Regions from separate parts of the Reella acinonychis genome, predicted to be linked through region 1. Evidence: riboswitches for the same ligand, from Rfam matches in the RefSeq annotation. Region 1 holds a riboswitch; each other region holds the start of a gene.
The links. A riboswitch is a leader RNA that binds a small molecule or an ion and turns the genes downstream of it on or off. The one in region 1 is predicted to bind thiamine pyrophosphate.

Region 1 (4,638 bases):
TTTCCAGTTTGAATTTAACCAAGTTTTATAACTTAAGGCTAAACCAACTTGTTTTTCATAGGGCTTTAATTTTGTAGTGGTTGATTTTTCACCACCTGCATACCAAAGTCTTTCTATATAAGGGGCAATTTTGATTTCATGGTTAAGATTGCGATAACCGAATCCCCATTGTCCTTGTAATGAGAGTTCATTATATTTACGATTATCCCAATAATATTTACCATTAATATCCACATCAATATCGGTAAAGAAACCTTTTGCTAAAGACCAATTTTTATGCATATTAGCAAAATATCCTACACCTGTTGCTCGTTCTGGTTCACTTGATGGTGTAAAACCTTCTACTTTTAATCCAGATTTAGGTGCATTATTCACATTGGATTCTTGTAAATAATTCGCACTAAAATAAAATTGCACCTGATCTTGTTTATTTAATTCTGTTAAATAAGTATCAATTAAATGGATTAATGGTGTAGGCAGAGGCTCTGAGCGTAATTTGGTAAATTCCCATTGTGCCGCTTCATTTTGTTTATTTTTAAAAAGTGCAATTGCTAATTGTAAACGAATTGCTTGTTGATCGGGATCTTTAGCCAATAAGGCTCGATATAAATCAATAGAATGACTAAGATTCCCTTTATGATAGGCGATTAATGCTCCAGCCCATTGTAATAATTCTTGATCAGGTTGCGGAGTTCGTTGATAAATTTCTGTTAATAGCTCTACTTGTACGATATCGTTATTTTTTAATGCATTAACAAGAAGCTGTAATGTTAACTCGGGTTGTTGCTCCAGTTGGGCTTTTGTTAATACCTGTGCTTCTTGTTTATTTATGCTTGAGGTTGGTTCTATATCTTGGATAGAACGTGTAGGTCTAGTCGCCGTTGTTTGCATAAATTTTTCATCAGGGCGATGATTATCTACATTAATAATTCGATCATTATTTGCCCAAGTGAGTTGGCAAATAGTTGTCAAAAAAGTGAGGGCTGTAATTTTATATTTCATCTTCATTCTCTGTTACTTTATTTAAAAGCGGGCGAGTGTATCAGTAACATGCCCATATGTAAATTAAATAGGTGTTATTTTATTCAATTTATAAGATAAAAAATACCACGATTTCACAGAAAATTGCTTCGATTTTATACCTATAACGAAGAAAATTATAATTATCGTGGTATTAGTATTACATTGAGAAATATTATGATTATTACCCACCATATTTATATGATATGGTGGGTAACTTTTTCTTACTCTGACGGGGTTAACTACAGTAAATCCTGCGTTTGATGATAAATCTCACCGCCTTTTTCGCGGAATTTTTCTGCCATTTCACGCAATCCTTCTGCTTGAGTTTGGACATCGTCTGTCACGTTCACCACTTCAATGCTTTCCAAGCTTTTCGCATAATCACGCACTTCTTGGGTGATTTTCATGGAGCAGAATTTTGGCCCACACATCGAGCAGAAATGGGCGACTTTGCCTGATTCCTGTGGCAAGGTTTCATCGTGGTAGGCACGAGCGGTTTCAGGATCGAGAGAAAGGTTAAACTGATCTTCCCAACGGAATTCAAAACGGGCTTTTGACATGGCATTATCACGAATTTGTGCCGCTGGGTGTCCTTTGGCTAAATCTGCAGCGTGGGCAGCGATTTTGTAGGTAATTAGCCCTTGTTTAACATCTTCTTTGTCAGGCAAGCCTAAATGCTCTTTCGGCGTTACATAACACAGCATGGCACAGCCAAACCAGCCGATCATCGCTGCCCCAATGCCTGAAGTGAAATGATCATAGCCCGGGGCAATATCGGTAGTCAGTGGTCCTAAGGTATAGAAAGGCGCTTCGTGGCAATGTTCAAGTTCTTCGGTCATATTGCGTTGGATCATATGCATCGGAATATGCCCTGGCCCTTCGATCATCACTTGCACATCATATTCCCACGCAATTTTGGTGAGTTCGCCTAAGGTGTAAAGCTCAGAAAATTGCGCTTCATCATTAGCATCTTGAATAGAACCTGGGCGTAAGCCATCGCCTAAAGACAGTGACACATCATAGCTGGCACAAATTTCACAGATTTCACGGAAATGTTCATACAAGAAATTTTCCTGATGATGCGACAAGCACCATTTCGCCATAATGGAACCGCCACGAGAAACAATGCCCGTTAAGCGTTTGGCAGTCATCGGCACATAACGCAACAAGGTGCCAGCGTGAATGGTGAAATAATCCACCCCTTGCTCCGCTTGTTCAATAATGGTGTCTTTGAAAATTTCCCAAGTGAGATTTTCCGCCACGCCATTGACCTTTTCTAAGGCTTGATAAAGCGGCACCGTGCCAATTGGCACAGGGCTGTTGCGAATAATCCATTCCCGTGTTTCGTGGATATTCCGTCCTGTGGACAAGTCCATCACTGTATCCGCACCCCAACGGGTTGCCCACACCAGTTTTTCCACTTCTTCTTCAATAGATGAGGTCACTGCAGAGTTACCAATATTGGCATTGACTTTCACTAAGAAATTACGCCCAATGATCATCGGTTCTAATTCAGGGTGATTGATATTACAAGGAATAATCGCACGCCCTGCCGCCACTTCTTGTCGCACAAATTCAGGGGTGATTTTATCAGGAATATTTGCACCAAACGCCTGCCCCAAATGTTGTTGCAAAAGCACCGCACTTTTCACTCGCTCACGCCCCATATTTTCACGCAGAGCGATAAATTCCATTTCAGGGGTGATAATGCCTTGTTTGGCATAATGCATTTGCGTCACACATTTGCCCGATTTGGCACGTCGCACTTGATGTTTCAGTTGAAAACGCAGTTCGTCCAAAGTGCGGTCATTTTGGCGTAAATTCGCATAATCGGAACTCAACGCCGACAATTGCTCCGTGTCATCACGTTCAATGATCCAATTTTCACGACAAGCAGGAATGCCTTTGGTGACATCAATCTCTTTTTGCTCATCACCATAGACGCCAGCGGTATCATAAATAGGAATGGATTCGTTCGGCTCATATTGCGGATTATTTTTATCGCCGCCCACCAAAGTTGGACTTAAATGAATTTCTCGCATCGGCACTTGAATATCTGCCCGAGAACCTTGCAAATAAAAGCGAGAAGAATTGGGGTGTTGATGCCCTTTTAAATTATGAATAAAGGCTTGTGCCGCTTCACGTTTTTCACGGCGAGTAGTAACTTTTGACATAAGCAAATACCTTTTTTAATGGAAGAAAGTAAATTGCTTGTTGAAGTGAGGGGTAAATCATCGTATAACGTCTGTTTTGCAAAAATGCAGGCGACATACACAAAAGTGCGGTTTAATTTTGATGAGTTTTACTTGTTTCCCTACGCGGGTGTTAGCCCAACAGGTTCGACGGATCCCAATATGGTCTCAGCTCGAAAGCACTCCGACAAGATTGAAAAAGTATAAATTAAAATAGCTTAAAAAGCGATCAAAAAATCCTCGTGATAATAACACGAGGATTTTGATGATGTGCTTGACTAGCGAGTTAGCTTAAATTACGCCAATTCTGCACGTAATTTTTTGGTCACTGCCACCATTACTTCTAATTGAGCAATGGTTTCTGTCCAGCCACGGGTTTTTAAACCACAGTCTGGGTTGACCCATAAACGCTCTTTTGGCACCACTTTCAACGCTTTGCGGAGTAAGTGTTCAATTTCTTCCGCTTTTGGCACGCGTGGACTGTGAATGTCGTACACGCCTGGGCCGATGTCGTTCGGGTATTTGAAATCGCCGAATGCGGTTAATAATTCCATATCTGAACGTGACGTTTCAATCGTGATTACGTCGGCATCTAAACCGGCAATGGCTGGTAAGATGTCGTTAAATTCAGAGTAACACATATGGGTGTGGATTTGCGTGTCATCTTGTACTCCCATATAGCTTAAGCGGAACGCTTCGCCTGCCCATTGTAAGTACGCATCCCAGTCGGCGCGTTTGAGCGGTAAACCTTCACGGATTGCTGGCTCGTCGATTTGGATCACTTTGATGCCTGCTTTTTCTAAGTCTAATACTTCGTCAGATAACGCCACACCGATTTGTTTACATACGGTTGAACGTGGAATATCGTTACGCACGAATGACCATTGTAAAATGGTGACAGGACCCGTTAGCATCCCTTTCATCACTTTTTTGGTTAAGCTTTGTGCATATTGTGACCAACGCACAGTCATTGGCTCTGGACGAACCACATCACCGTAAATTACTGGTGGTTTTACGCAGCGTGAACCGTAGCTTTGTACCCAACCGAATTTGGTAAACGCAAAACCGTCTAATAATTCACCGAAGTATTCCACCATATCGTTACGCTCTGCTTCACCGTGAACAAGCACATCAAGGTCAAGTTCTTCTTGGCGACGCACCACATATTCGATCTCTTTCTTCATTGCTGCTTCATAATCAGCAAGGCTTAAATCGCCTTTTTTGAAGCTCGCACGAGCGTGGCGGATTTCCGTGGTTTGTGGGAATGAACCGATGTTGGTAGTCGGTAGAAGCGGTAAGTTCAACCACGCATTTTGCTTCTCGATACGCTCTGCAAATGGTGACTTGCGTTGGTCAGCATTCGCTGGCAAGTTTGCTAAACGCTCTGCCACTTCAGGGCGGTGAATTTCTTTAGAATTTGCAC
Region 2 (4,638 bases), 520 kb from region 1:
CGTGGAAAAACATTGTCGAAGAAACAACCGCTTGGGATACTATGTTCTGGTTTGCTGTATTAGTTATGATGGCAAATGCATTGAATAAATACGGTGCAATTGCGTGGGTGTCAAACCATATCGCAAATTCAGTAGGAACATTTAGCTGGCCTATTGCATTCTCTATTTTGGTACTGGTTTATTTTTATACCCGTTACTTCTTCGCCTCTGCTATGGCGCATATTTCAGCGATGTATTTAGCCTTCTTGGCAGCTGCTATCGCAGTAGGGACACCACCAATTATTGCGGCAATTGGTCTAGGTTATACTTCTACGTTATCAATGAGCTTAACACAATATGCTGGCGGTCCAGGGCCTGCATTATATGGTTCAGGTTACAACAGCACTGGGCAATGGTGGGGAGTAAGCTTCGCAGCTTCAATTGTCTCACTCATTATTTGGTTTGGTGTTGGCGGTATTTGGATGAAAATGTTAGGTTGGTGGTAATTCCATCTCCCAATAATCAACAAGGCAAAGTTTAATCACTTTGCCTTTATTTTTGCTTAAAAGTGCGGTGGATTTTCTGCTATTTTTATTCGTTATGTTTATGCTTTTCTAACCAGTAGAATAATCCCAAACAACTTAATAATAAAATCAGTGCTGTAACTGCACTTTCATCACCACGATAGCTGCCTAATTGTTGATAAAGCAAATAAGGCAGTGAACTAAAGTCTTGATTACCAAATAATGCGATCGCCGTAAAATCGCCCAGAGACAGACAACAAGCAAGTGCAAAAGCATATTTCATTGGTGCCGATAAACTGTGCCATTCAATTAATTTGAAACGTTGCCACCCCGTAATGCCTAATGACTGACAAAGTTTTTCATAATGGCTCAGATTATATTTCATTGGGCTTGCGAGAATACGAATTACAAAAGGCAATGCCATCACAGAATTACAAAAGATCAGTAAAATAAAGAGATGAATTCGGGTAAAGTCCCATTCTCTTAACCATAAGAACAGTCCCATAGCGAGCAATAACATTGGAATCGCTAAAATTGCCAAACTAAAATGGATCATTCCATCAGAAAATCGTTGAAATCCTAACCAATATAATCGTCTTGACGCTAGCAATAATGATATTGCCATAACAACAGATGCCAGCGCGGATAAAGGAGCGATACTCATTGAATAAGTGACTGCTTTCCATAACGCGACTTGTTTCCATGCAGTCAAAATCGCCTCAGATGAAACCGCACTAATCACAATATTCATTAAGGGTAAAAGTAAAAATAAGCTCGTGATGAATATCAATGTAATCTGCCAGTATTGTACCCATTTTGATTGGTGCGCAACCCAATAGCTACGTTGGCTTAGTTGTGTTTCTGCTGTTGGGCTAAACCAACTGCTTAATAAAAATAATAGGATACAAAAAACAAATTGTAATAATGCAAATTGCACCGCTTTGGGTAAATCAAAATCAAATATGATCGCTTGATAAATAGCGACTTCTAATGTGGTGTACTTAGGTCCACCGCCCAATACAAGTACAATAGCGAAACTGGTAAAACACAGCATAAAAATCATAATAAATACGGGCAATATTTGTTGTTTTAAATAGGGAAGTTCAATCCAACGAATAAATTGCCAACCGCGTAAATTGATCTGTGCTGCAAGCTGATGTTGTTGATAAGGAATTGATTGATATGCTTGCAAAAACAATCGGGTTGCTAAAGGAATATTAAAAAATAAATGCGCAATCAGAATCCCTGTCAAACCATAGATAGAAGGCGTCCAACTAAAAGCGAATTGTTTACTTAATCCGCCTAACCAACCAGATGCACCATAAACACCAAGGATACCGAAAATAGCAACGAGTGAAGGTAATACAAAGGTCAATGAAAATAATCTGAGTAAGACACTTTTGCCCTTAAAACTTTGATAGAAAAAAGCGCGGGCAAATAGTAATCCAATAATCAGAGATAACAAAGCTGATAATGAGGCTTGAGTTAAGCTAAAAGAGATAACTTGATAAATATAAGGATCTTGCCATACACCTTGCAAAACGTTGTCGCCAACTTGCCAAACCGCGCGCAAGCTAGAAAAATAAACAGACAATAAAATAGATAAAACGATCAAGGCAGCAATATAATGCTGCCAAGATAAACGCGGTAAATTTTGTTTAACGGCAATCTTTATTGACTTAAAATCGATTGCCATGCCGATGTCCATTGCTTAATGTTTTGCTCTGTTACTTTTTCTGTATTCAGGCTTTTCACCTTAAACTGTTGTTGTTTTAATGCATCAAAATGTGGCTCTACTTCTGTTGCAATCACAGAAAGCATGACATTTTTCTGACTAATCTCTTTTTGTGCTGCTGGTGATAGGACAAATTGGATAAATTGATCCGCACATGGATTATCATGCCTTGCAATTTTCGCCATAGTATCCACTTGATACAAAGCTCCTTCACTAAAATCAGTGGCAACATATTGATCAGTTTTATCATTAAGCACATGGTAAATTGGCGAAGTATTGTGACTAAATACTAGATCTGATTCACCTTTGAGGAATACACCGTAAGTTTCGCTCCAACCTTTACCCACTGTTACCGTATGTTTCGCTAAGTTTTTCCAAGCTTGTTCAATTTTATCTGCGGGATAAACCACATTCATCCAAGCTAATAAACCACGCCCCATACTGCTAGTACGAGGATCTTGATAAATGATGCGCAAGTCCTGACGCTCAACTAATTCTTGCAAACTTTTTGGTGGATTTTTCAATTTGTTCTTATCATAAATAAAGGCAAATTGACCAAACTCATAAGGAACAAAAGTTTGATCTTGCCAATCAAATGGTAGTGAAAGTGCGGTTAAATCTACTGATGTTTTTGCAAATAATCCTGTTTTTTGTGCAGCTTCCATTTGGAAATTATCCAACCCTAACACAACGTCCGCTTTGGTTTTCTTTCCTTCTAAACGAAGACGATTTAATAAAGTATTTCGGCTATCGAACACTTGATAATTCACTGAACATTGTGGGAATTGTTTTTCAAACAATTGTTTCACTTCTCCACCCGGTCCCCATTCAGAACCAAAAAACTCTTCAGAATACACATTGACAGTGGTGCTATTAGCAAGTACAGAAGTGGAAAATAAAGAAAGTGCGGTGATAAAACCATATGTTTTGTTAGACATAAAAAATCCTCTAATCAAAAATTAAAGGAATTTAAGTGCGGTCAAATTTTGTTAAAGTTGACGTTTCTCAAATCCCTACGCTGATATTAATCGGTTCAGGTTCAACGGGTATTTTCTCAGCCAATGAATATTAGCACCCCGATGAGAACGGTTTAGTGTAAGTGTTTTTGCCCAAACTTAGCAATAAAAATCTATACCTTAATTCGTCTTTTAGGTAAATTCGCAATACCATCCCAAACTAAAAGCGCAACGGCAATAAGTAAACAGATCATTAAAAGGTAAGAATCGCTTTGTAAGCTTTCACCAATTAAGAAAGAAACACATAACATGAAAAAAGGTTCAAAATATCCTAATAATCCCAATAAATTAATAGGTAAACATTGGCTTGATAAAATATATAACCCCAGTGCTAAACCACCTACAGCACCAAGCAACGCAAGCCAGAGATAGATATGAGGATTTTGACTTTGAATCCAAACCATATCCGTTTGGGAAGCAAAATAAATTGAAGCGGGTACCAGTAACAACATTTCAAAAATAAAACTGGATAAATGCAGCACATTAAAATATTTTCTTACAGCAAAATAGACGGGATAGCCAATACAAACCAAGCCCGTTTCCCAAGAGAAAACGCCCGTCAAAATCACTTTACTTAGCACGCCGATAGCTGCAAATAAAACCGAATAAGTCTTTATTTTAGACATCCGTTCTTTATAGAAAAAACGCCCAATTAATACCATAATTAAAGGCATTAATAGATAACCAATTGAAACCTCAATGGCTCGATTATGTACAGGCGCCCATACAAATAACCACATTTGCACACCCATAGTGGCACTTGTAAAAAGCAGAACAATAAATAAGCGCGGTTGATTTTTTACTTGGATTAAAAATTGAAAAAAGGCTTTGTGCTGTTTCAAGCTGTAAAGTAGCACAGCTAGAAAAGGTAAGGTCACTAACGTTCGCCAGCCAAATAACATTTCGCCTTCCAGCGGTTGTAGCACCGTAGAAAGAAAATACACAATGCCGAACAATAAAGAGGCAATGATAGAAAACGAAATCCCTTTAATCATATATTTATAACCGTTCTAATTTTGCTAAATGCGCAATAAGCCACTTAATGCCTTGACCTTGGAAGGCGATTTGTAATCTAGTGTTGTTATCCGCACCTTCGACATTAATAATGGTGCCTTGGCCAAATTTCTCGTGGCGCACTTTTTGTCCTGCTTTCCAACCACTATTTTCGTCCACAAAAACTCGGCTAGAATTCACCGCACTTTGATTGTAGGCGCGGGTTACTGTACCACGTAAACGCACCGCTTGGATACATTCATCAGGCAATTCACTAATAAAACGCGAAGGGATATGGCGTTCTTCTTTACCATATAAACGGCGGCTTTCAGCATAACAAATAGTTAATTTTTGTTTTGCTCGTGTAATGCCCACATAAGCCAAACGACGT
Region 3 (4,638 bases), 740 kb from region 1:
ATTCAGTGATGGAGCTTGGCCTTCACTTATTCAAACTGTCATTTTTGCAGCAAGTGCCGCACCGATTACAGCACTATTCGGTTTATTAATAGCATACATTACAGTAAGACGAGATTTTAAAGGCAAAAAAACCTTAGAATTCTTAACATTACTTTGTTTCGCAGTACCTGGCACTGTAGCGGGTGTATCTTATATTTTGGCATTTAATGACGCACCTATTTATATTACTGGTACTAGTCTAATTATTATTTTGTCAATGGTAATGAGAAATATGCCTGTAGGTATGCGAGCCGCCATTGCTGGTTTAGGACAACTTGATAAATCTTTAGATGAAGCCTCACTTTCTTTAAAAGGAAGTTCCTTCAAAACCATTTGGTTTATTGTATTACCGCTATTAAAACCGGCATTATTATCCGCATTAGTTACTAGCTTTGTACGAGCAATGACGACTGTTAGTGCGATAGTTTTCCTTGTAACTGCTGATACAAGGGTTGCAACATCATATATTTTAAATCGTGTAGAAGACGGGGAGTACGGTGTCGCAATTGCTTATGGCTCAATCCTTATTGTTGTAATGATGTCAATTATTTTGCTCTTTGACTGGTTAGTGGGCGACACAAGAATCTCTCGCTCAAAAGCGAAAAAAATGAATTAATCCATACCGCAAAGTGCGGTGTAAAAATCAAAAGTTTTAACAAAAGGCAGTAAATATATGAACAACGATTTTTTAGTATTAAAAAACATTACCAAATCATTTGGAAAATCCGTCGTTATTGATAATTTAGATTTAACCATTAAGCGTGGCACAATGGTGACCTTACTTGGTCCATCAGGTTGTGGTAAAACCACAGTATTACGTTTAGTAGCAGGCTTAGAAAGTCCAACCGAGGGACAGATTTTTATTGATGGAGAAGATGTCACCAAATCATCCATTCAAAATCGTGATATTTGTATTGTATTCCAATCCTATGCTCTCTTCCCACACATGTCGATTGGCGATAACGTAGGTTATGGCTTACGCATGCAAGGCGTTGGCATGGAAGAACGAAAACAACGAGTAAAAGAAGCCCTTGAATTAGTGGATTTAGCTGGATTTGAAGATCGCTTTGTTGACCAAATTTCTGGTGGTCAACAACAACGTGTTGCTTTAGCGCGTGCATTAGTACTCAAACCAAAAGTGCTTTTATTTGATGAGCCATTAAGTAACCTTGATGCTAATTTACGCCGCTCTATGCGTGAGAAAATCCGCGAATTGCAACAGCGTTTAGGCATTACTTCTCTTTATGTTACTCATGATCAAACAGAAGCCTTTGCTGTTTCTGATGAAGTTATTGTTATGCATAAAGGTAAAATTATGCAAAAAGCACCTGCAAAAGAGCTTTACCTTCGCCCTAACTCACTCTTCTTAGCCAACTTTATGGGCGAAAGTAGTATTTTTGATGGTCATCTTTCTCAAGATAAAGTAACAGTGAATGGTTACAGTTTCCCTCTTTCCAATTCATCACAATTCGGATTAGCCGATGGAGAATGTTTAGTGGGTATTCGTCCAGAAGCAATTAAACTGAAAAACACTGGCGAAGAAAGCCAACACTGCCACATTAAAAGTGCGGTATATATGGGAAATCACTGGGAAATTGTGGCAGAATGGGGCGGAAAAGATCTGCTTGTCAACAGCAATCCAGAAGAGTTTGATCCTAATGCACAACAGGCTTATCTGCACCTGGCAGAACATGGCGTGTTTTTACTGAAAAAAGAAGCCTAAAGATAAAAGTGCGGTGAATTACACCGCACTTTTTCTTTGTTTTTTACTTCGCCATTTTGGTTTCTTGTAGCCAATGCTCAGTTAAGCGTTTCGCTTCTTTATCAGAACCAAAACGAATAAAATCAATATCGATTAATTTCAATTCTGTCGGATTACTGGATTTTGGTGAGATTTCCGCATGAATATTGGTTGGAAGCTGATAAGAATCTGCATTTCGCCACATCATTTCTTGTGCTTCTTTATCTAACGCAAAATCAACAAATAACTTCGCATTATCTAAATTACGCGCACCTTTAAGAATACTAATTGCGCCTAAGGTATAGCCTGCACCTTCACAAGGTATAATGCCTTTTACTGGAGCGCCTTTATCTTTTTCGCGTATATAGCTGTGCATAAAGCTCACATCAACACCGACTTCACCCGTCGCCAATTTACTAGTAGCTAAACCACTTTTGCTATATTGCACCACGTTGTTATCCAATTTTTTAAAGAATTCAAAAGCTTTTTCTTCGCCCCAAAGTTGAACTAATGTGGTTAAAAATGAATAACCTGTGCCTGATACGCGCGGATCAGGATATTGAATTTGATCTTTAAAACGAGGATCCACTAAATCAGCAAAACATTTTGGCGGTTCAATCCCCAATTTTTCTAATTTTTCTGTATTGACCCCAATAGCAAGTTCCATTAAATAAATAATCGAACTATATTCACCTAGTTTTTCTGTTAAATGCTTAAATCTAGGCATAATTTCTTTTTGCTTAGGAGAACGATATTTCTCTAACAAGCCTTCACCAGCGGCTTGGAAATGAGGCTCTAAGGTGCCGCCATACCATAAATCCGCTTGTGGATTCTCTTTCTCCGCTTTAATTTTACCTAGAATGGTACCCGTACTATTACGCACGAACTGTGCATCTACGTTATATTTTTCTGCAAAACGTTGCACAATTTTTTCACAGGTCGCATTTTGCATGCTGCAATAGACGGTTAAGCGCCCTTCTGCTTGTGCTGGCTGTGAAAGCATAAATAATGATAAACCACAAAGTGCGGTCAATTTTAGACTTGTTTTGTGAATGGATGGAAAAGTTGTCATGAATTTACTCCTCGTTTAAGTGAAAAGAAAACACAGACTAACCACTAAACGAAAAGAAAGACATAATGATAGAAAAGATAACGATATTTATCTCTAATTAGTTCCCTACGTCAGCGTTAACTGTATCAGGTTCACGGGTATCATCTCAGCTGAACATTGTTCAGCACCCCGACTAAACGCCACAACTATAAAGCTTAATACACCATTTGTAAATAACTTATACGCATTCATCTGTAACATGATACAATTCGGCAAATTTTCGTATTCTCTGTAAGGTAACCCAATGACAGAACAAACCTTTATCTTAGGTAAAGATGCCGCGCTTGAAGAAAGTATCCATAAATTTCAACAAAAATTAACCGCACTTGGTTTTGATATTGAAGAAGCCTCCTGGTTAAATCCTGTTCCAAACGTATGGTCTGTCCATATTCGTGATAAAGATTGCCCGCAATGTTTTTCAAATGGTAAAGGGGCAAGTAAAAAAGCAGCATTAGCTTCCGCATTAGGCGAATATTTTGAACGTCTTTCTACTAACTATTTTTTCGCTGACTATTATTTAGGTAAAGATATTGCTGAAAGTGATTTTGTTCACTACCCTTCAGAAAAATGGTTCCCTATCGAAGATGAAGATATGTTACCAGAAGGAATTTTAGACGATTATTTACTCGGCTATTTTGATCCCGAAGGTGAATTGACACCTGATTTATTAATTGATTTACAATCTGGCAACTATGATCGAGGGATCGTTGCCTTGCCTTATATTCGCCAATCCGATCAGAAACCCGTTTACATTCCACAAAGCATTATTGCTAACCTATATGTATCGAACGGCATGTCGGCAGGCAATACCAAATATGAAGCTCGCGTTCAAGGATTATCTGAAGTATTTGAACGCTATGTAAAAAATAAAATTATTGCCGAGGCAATCAGCTTACCTGAAATTCCTGCGGATGTTATTGCACAATATCCGAGTATTCAAGCATCCATTCAAACATTAGAACAGGAAGGTTTCCCAATTTACTGCTACGATGCCTCTTTAGGCGGTAAATACCCAGTTATCGCAGTGATTTTATTTAATCCAAATAATGGCACTTGTTTTGCTTCCTTCGGTGCGCATCCAAATTTCCAAGTTGCATTTGAACGTACAGTAACGGAATTATTACAGGGTCGTAGTCTCAAAGATTTAGATGTCTTTGCTCCCCCTTCTTTCAACAACGATGATGTGGCAGAACATGCGAATTTAGAAACGCACTTTATTGATTCAAGCGGCTTAATTTCTTGGGATCTCTTTAAACAAACTTCAGATTATCCATTTGTTCATTGGAATTTTTCTGGAACAACGGAACAAGAATACAATAATTTAATGGCCATATTTAATGCGGACAACAAACAAGTTTATATTATGGATTACAACCACTTAGGCGTGTACGCTTGCCGAATTATCGTGCCTTCCATGTCAGATATTTATCCAGTTGATGATTTAATTTATGCCAACAATAACGCAGGGATGGATTGGCGAGAAATCTTGCTCGATTTACCGCACTTTCATCATGATCAAGACACTTACCAAGAGCTATTGGATGAATTAGATGAACAAGGAATTGATGATGCAACCCGAGTTCGTGAGTTTATTGGTATTGTGGCGCCCCCTAAATCAGGTTGGTCAACCTTACGTATTGGCGAACTTAAATCAATGCTTTATTTAGCCTTAGGCGAATTAGAGTTAGCATTGGAATGGGCAAATTGGACATATAATATGAATAATTCCGTATTTACGCCAGAACGT

Region 2: another riboswitch for thiamine pyrophosphate. It lies ahead of thiB (thiamine ABC transporter substrate binding subunit); the one in region 1 lies ahead of thiC (phosphomethylpyrimidine synthase ThiC).
Region 3: another riboswitch for thiamine pyrophosphate. It lies ahead of ACUXZ4_RS05235 (ABC transporter substrate-binding protein); the one in region 1 lies ahead of thiC (phosphomethylpyrimidine synthase ThiC).

Annotation. Positions count from the first base shown of each region.
Region 1 is NZ_CM128256.1:1,772,415-1,777,052, reverse strand. It holds gene ACUXZ4_RS08670 (surface lipoprotein assembly modifier) at 1-1,008, opposite strand, end outside; gene thiC (phosphomethylpyrimidine synthase ThiC) at 1,263-3,197, opposite strand; TPP riboswitch at 3,317-3,412, opposite strand; gene metE (5-methyltetrahydropteroyltriglutamate--homocysteine S-methyltransferase) at 3,512-4,638, opposite strand, start outside.
Region 2 is NZ_CM128256.1:1,255,373-1,260,010, reverse strand. It holds gene ACUXZ4_RS06345 (DASS family sodium-coupled anion symporter) at 1-485, shown strand, start outside; gene thiP (thiamine/thiamine pyrophosphate ABC transporter permease ThiP) at 571-2,199, opposite strand; gene thiB (thiamine ABC transporter substrate binding subunit) at 2,175-3,176, opposite strand; TPP riboswitch at 3,231-3,327, opposite strand; gene rarD (EamA family transporter RarD) at 3,368-4,249, opposite strand; gene uvrD (DNA helicase II) at 4,254-4,638, opposite strand, start outside.
Region 3 is NZ_CM128256.1:1,033,652-1,038,289, reverse strand. It holds gene ACUXZ4_RS05245 (ABC transporter permease) at 1-655, shown strand, start outside; gene fbpC (ferric ABC transporter ATP-binding protein) at 713-1,762, shown strand; gene ACUXZ4_RS05235 (ABC transporter substrate-binding protein) at 1,806-2,852, opposite strand; TPP riboswitch at 2,938-3,033, opposite strand; gene ycaO (30S ribosomal protein S12 methylthiotransferase accessory factor YcaO) at 3,136-4,638, shown strand, end outside.